Linked DNA regions of Thiocystis violascens DSM 198. The protein of the gene in region 2 binds, or shares a complex with, the protein of the main gene of each other region. Links are inferred from orthologs where the notes say so. Each region holds a gene or a part of one and is shown on either strand. Other genes may lie near its edges.

Region 1 (2,994 bases), 940 kb from region 2 along the record:
AGCGCGATGACATCGGAGACTCCATCCACCACGATCCCCACCACGCGCCCAGCCACATTGAGGATGATCACGACGGTGAACTCGTTGTAGTCGACCTGCCCCAGATTGAACTTGAGCCGCATGTCGAGAATCGGCACGATCACGCCGCGCATGTTGATCACGCCCTTGATGAAGGCGGGCGCGTTGGCGATCCGGGTCACGGCGTCAAACCCCCGGATCTCCTGCACCTTGAGAATATCGATCCCATATTCCTCGTCCCCGAGGGTGAACGTCAGATACTCCCTCGCACCTTCCGGGTTGATCATGGCTCCGTCCTTGCGTTCGTCGTTCATGTTGGCACACCCCTTCGCTCGCACGGATTCAGGCATTCTTGCGGTTCAGACGCACCAGCGCGTCCACGTCGAGAATCAGGGCGACCCGTCCGTCGCCCATGATGGTGGCGCCGGACACGCCGTCGACCTTGCGGTAATTGGTTTCCAGACTCTTGATGACGACCTGATGCTGGGCCACCAGTTCGTCCACCAGCAGCGCGGCGCGTCCTTCGCTGGTATCGACGATGACCAGGATGCCATCCTCGTGGCGCAGCGGTTGCCCGTCGAGACGAAACACCTCGCGCAACACCACCAGCGGCAGATAATCGCCATTGACGTGCGCCACCCGCCCCTTGCCCGCCACCGTCTTGAACTGATCCCGGGTGGGCTGGAGCGACTCCTGGATGGCGGTCAGCGGCAAGATGAAGAGTTCGCTCCCCATCCGCACCGAGAGTCCGTCGAGGATCGCGAGCGTCAGCGGCAGCCGGATGGTGATATGCGTGCCGCGGCCCGGCAGCGAGTCGATCTCGACGCGGCCGTTCATCGCCTCGATATTGCGCCGCACCACATCCATCCCAACACCGCGCCCCGAGATATCGGTCACCCGTTCGGCGGTCGAGAAACCGGCGTGGAAGATCAACTGCCAGACTTCCTTGTCCGATGGGTTCTCGGGCATCGGGATCCCCTGCTGAACGGCCTTGGCCAGCAGCCTGTCGCGATCGAGGCCGGCGCCATCGTCACGCACCTCGACCAGGATACTCCCGCCCCGATGACTGGCGCGCAGGGTGATCTCGCCGGTCTCCGACTTGCCCGCCTCGCGGCGGCGCTCGGGCTGCTCGATGCCGTGGTCGATACTGTTGCGCACCAGATGATTGAGCGGATCGGCCAGACGCTCGATGAGTCCTTTATCGAGTTCGGTCTCCTCGCCGATCAGCGTCAACGTCACCTTCTTGCCCAGGCTGGCGGCGGTATCGCGCACCAGTCGAGGAAAACGGTTGAAGACGAAGCTGATCGGCAGCATGCGGATCGACATCACCGCCTGCTGCAAATCGCGCGAATTACGCTCCAGATTCGACAGACCGCCAAAAATTCGCTCATGGATGACCGGATCCAGATCGGAGGCCGACTCCGCGAGCATGGCATGGGTAATCACCAGTTCGCCGACCAGATTGATCAACTGGTCCACCTTCTCCACGCCGACCCGGATCGAGGTATCGGCCGCCGCCGGCCGGCGGGTCGGCGCGACCGCGGTTGGCGTCCCGGCGACCGGCGCGGCTCGCCCGCCGGCCGTCCGGCCGGAAAGCACGGCGTCCCCGGCTTCAGCCTCGGGCGCGCCGGGCGCCAGATCGAAAAACCCGTAGCCCTGTTCCCGCTCGTCACGCGCCTGATGCGCGACCGCCGCCACCTGTTCCATGCCAGGACTCCCGCCGAACAGTCCGAAGCCGTCGAGTTCCTGATCCAGCGTCCGTTCGCTCCCCGGCGCCCCGGGGAAAAAACCAAATCCAGGATCATGCGAATCGGCGGCGTCCATCTGATCCAGCACGCGCTCGTCGAACCGCTCGCTCCCTGGCGCGCCAGCGAAGAATCCGAACCCCGCATCGTCGTCGGCGTCGGTGTCGACGAGCGACGGCGGCGAACCCGCCGCGTCCGCCTGGATGGAAATGCACTCCGGATCGCACACGAAGGCAAAGGTTTCGACGATGGACTCCCGGCCAAATGCTGTCCTCAGGCGCCAGACGCACACCTCGGCGTCTTCCCCGGTCAGCCATTCGAGCGTGCCCATTTCAGCCAGGACATCCCTCAGCGCACGCAGGTTGGCGCCGGACTGGAAGTCGATGGCGTCCGACCGAAATTCGATCAGCCAACTCGACGCCGACGCGTCGGCCCCCGGCAGGGATGGCGAGGGCGGTCGCATCGCGGGGCAGGCGGGGGGGGGCGCGGCAATCTCGGATAAGCGTTCCAGACGGTCGGACACCTCGGCGATGCGCGGATCCTCGTATTCCGCGCCCTCCTGATGCGCGGCCAATTGCGCCTTCAGCACATCGCCAGCGCCGAGGAAGGCATCGATCATCTCGACGGTGGGGCGCGTTTCCTGTTTGCGCAGACGGTCCAGCAGCGTCTCCAGGACATGCGTCAACTGGGCCATATCCAGAAAGCCGAAAGTACCGGCGCCACCCTTGATGGAATGCGCGGCCCTGAAGATGGCATTGAGCGTCTCCAGATCGGGCGCGTCCACATCCAACTCCAGCAGCAGGGACTCCATCGCGGCCAGATGTTCCCCGGCCTCGTCGAAGAACACCTGATAGAAGCGACTCATATCGATGGTCATGCCCGTTCCCCTCGCTGGCGTCCGAACCGCGTGCTCAACCGATCACTTTACGGACAACGTCCAGCAATTTTTGAGGATCGAAGGGTTTGACCAGCCAGCCTGTCGCGCCCGCGGCGCGCCCCTGGCTCTTCATCGCGTCGCTCGATTCGGTGGTCAGCATCAGGATCGGCACTGACTGATATTGAGGAAGCCCGCGGAGTTGTTTGATCAGGGACAGACCGTCCATGCGGGGCATGTTCTGGTCGGTGAACACGAGATCGAAACGCCCGGCACGGGCCTTATCGAGGCCATCCTGTCCGTCGACCGCCTCGGTCACCGTGTAACCGGCGTCTTTCAACGTATAGGACACCATTT
Region 2 (2,945 bases):
CGATGTCCTGATCGTCGATACGGCCGCAGGCGTGCAGGATTCGGTCACCAGTTTTTGCAAGGCGGTTCAGCATGTGTTCGTGGTGGTCTGCGACGAGCCGGCTTCCTTGACGGATGCTTATGCCTTGATCAAGGTGCTGCGTCAGGAACATGGCCTGCGCCGCTTCCGGGTGATCTGCAATATGTTGCGCACTCCGGAATCCGGACGGCGCCTGATGCGCAAACTATCCTCCGTGTGCGCGCAATATCTGCCTGACGTGATCCTGGATGCATCGGGTATGATTCCCATGGATGAGCACCTGCGGCACGCCGTGCGGAAACGCGAGCCAGTCGTGAAGCTCTATCCCGGGAGTTTGTCGGGACAGGCGCTGATCGAGCTGGCCAGACAGGCCAATCGCTTGACGGTGTCCGAGACCGGCATGGGCGGGATCGGCTTTTTTGTCGAGCGGATGCTGCAAAGTGCCTGATGACCACGCATCGCTCCTTGACAGGCTATTCGGGTACCGCTGATCAATCGGAGCAATTGGTGACGGCAAACCTCGAACTCGTGAGACGCATCGCCCACCATCTGGCGGCGCGTCTTCCCGCGTCGGTCCAGATCGAGGACTTGGTTCAATCCGGTATGATCGGCTTGATCGAGGCATCCCGTCAGTTTCATAGCGGTCAGGGGGCGACCTTTGCCACCTATGCGGGCATTCGCATCCGGGGTGCCATGATTGACGAACTGCGACGTTCCGACTGGACGCCGCGTTCGGTTCATCGGAACAGCCGCCGGATTGCCGAGGCGATCCAGCAGGTGGAGTCGCGCGAGGGACGGGCGGCAGCGGATCGCGAGATTGCAAGCGAGCTCGGAATCGCACTCGACGACTATCACACGATGCTTCAGGATTCGGCCAACGCTCAGATTCTTGGATTGGAGGATCTTTTCGGCGAGGATACGGATCCTGATCGCTTGTTGCCGGGCGGCGGTCCGGGGCCGGGCGAACATTTCGAGCTGGATCGGCTGCGTGACGCGCTGGCTCAGGCGCTCGCGGGTCTGCCTGAAAAGGAACGCCTGGTGCTTGCGCTGTATTACGACGAGGAACTGAATCTCCGAGAAATCGGCGCCATTCTTGGCGTCACTGAATCGCGTGTGAGCCAGATTCGCAGCCAGGCACTCCACCGTTTGCGCGTCCGCCTGAACGAGTGGATTCAGGTTGCAACTGGTTCATAATCGTTAACCCGGCCAATGCCATTGGGGGCTCCGTGTGGATAAAGGCATGAAAATTCTGATCGTGGACGACTTTTCCACGATGAGGCGTATTATCAAGAATCTGCTTCGCGAACTGGGGTTTAACAACACCATGGAAGCGGACGATGGCAGTACCGCGCTGCCGATGTTGAAGAATGGCGGTTTCGATTTTCTGGTGACGGACTGGAACATGCCGAATATGGAGGGGATCGATCTGCTGCGAGCGGTTCGCGCCGATCCGGCCCTGAAGACGCTCCCGGTCCTGATGGTGACGGCCGAGGCCAAGCGGGATCAGATCGTCGAGGCGGCACAGGCCGGAGTCAACGGCTACATTGTCAAGCCCTTTACCGCCGAGACGCTCAAGGAGAAGATCGACAAAATCTTCGAGCGCCTTGAAGCCTAGTGACTTCGAGATCCGAACTGTTGGTTATTGTGGCCAATCGGGCATCCTAGATGTCCGGCAAGGAATCATCGATGGACAATGACGAAGAAAGCAAGGCATTCGAACTGAGCCTGGCGAGGCAATTGGTCGAGCATCTGGAAGCGGGCCATGGAGATCGGGCCGCCGAGGTGGTCCGCCAGTTGAGGATTCCCTACGAACGAGAACTCTTCGAGGAACTCGGCAAGCTGACACGCGATTTGCACGAGGCGCTGAACAGTTTTCGTGGCGATTCCCGGCTGGTGGAACTCACGCGCGACGAGATTCCGGATGCGAAGGAACGCCTCGATTATGTCGTCACCATGACGGAGCAGGCGACTCACCGGACGCTCAACGCGCTCGACGAGGGGATGCCGATCGCGGAATCTCTCCATGCCCGCCTGCTGGAACTCACGGACACCTGGAACCGGTTTCGCCAGCGCGAGTTGTCGGTCGATGAATTCCGCGAATTTGCCCGCGCCCTGGATGTCTTTTTCGCCGCGAGCGGCGAAGAGACCGAGCGTTTGCGGTCGTTGATGTCCGAAGTCATGATGGCTCAGGATTTTCAGGATCTTAGAGGGTGTAGACAAAAATAATTGAGCTGCTATTTGTATACCAGTCTACAACTGAGCTGGTGTGCGCTGATGTCGAAAGCTGGTCGTCCCCCCAAGATTCACGAGGCGGAGCAAGCGGTATTGCGTCAAATTGTCACGGATCGCCCGACCTCCACGCTGTCAGAGATTGCCCGGGAACTCGCGGCACGGACGGGAATCGAGGCTCATGAAGCAACGATTCGCAAGTCCTTGCGGGAGGCGGGCGTCACGCGCCTCCGGGGCGAGAGTGGTCTCGAGGCGCAAGCGCGCGCAACGCCGCGTCGGTATGGGTATACGGATGCGCATCGTCGCCACGACCCCGACCAAAGCTACCCAAGTTGTCTGACCGATGCGGAGTGGGACTTGGTCGCCGCTCTCTTTGAGATGCCGGGCGGGCGGGGTCAACCGCCCCGCGTGTCGCGCCGGAGCATCCTGGAGGCGTGTTGCTACGTGGTGCGCACGGGGTGCGCGTGGCGGATGCTGCCGCACGATTTCGCGCCTTGGCAGAATGTCTACAAGACGTTTCGCCGTTGGAGTGCGGCTGGGAAGTTTGAGCAGATGCATGATCGACTGCGGGGGCAATGGCGCGAACGCGAGGGGCGTGAGATCGCGCCGACGGCGGCGGTGCTGGATGCGCAATCGACCCGCGGCTCGCCGCAGGGTGGACCGAGCGGCTTTGATGCGGGCAAGCAGGTCAAGGGGCG

The links. Proteins that work in one complex are often made in the same cells at the same time.
Region 1: the proteins of cheY (region 2) and THIVI_RS05970 are in contact, whole or in part, in a solved structure (PDB 1A0O), measured with the Escherichia coli proteins. The link is inferred for Thiocystis violascens DSM 198 from one-to-one orthologs.

The regions. Positions count from the first base shown.
Region 1 is NC_018012.1:1,326,193-1,329,186, forward strand. It holds THIVI_RS05970 (chemotaxis protein CheW), read right to left. Parts: upstream 2,641-2,994; coding sequence 361-2,640; downstream 1-360. Other genes in the region: THIVI_RS05965 (chemotaxis protein CheW), read right to left, coding at 1-332; THIVI_RS05975 (response regulator), read right to left, coding at 2,675-2,994. UniProt on the Escherichia coli protein: Involved in the transmission of sensory signals from the chemoreceptors to the flagellar motors. CheA is autophosphorylated; it can transfer its phosphate group to either CheB or CheY.
Region 2 is NC_018012.1:386,245-389,189, forward strand. It holds cheY (chemotaxis response regulator CheY), read left to right. Parts: upstream 1-1,258; coding sequence 1,259-1,633; downstream 1,634-2,945. Other genes in the region: THIVI_RS01805 (MinD/ParA family protein), read left to right, coding at 1-466; THIVI_RS01810 (RNA polymerase sigma factor FliA), read left to right, coding at 463-1,212; THIVI_RS01825 (IS5 family transposase), read left to right, coding at 2,293-2,945. UniProt on the Escherichia coli protein: Involved in the transmission of sensory signals from the chemoreceptors to the flagellar motors.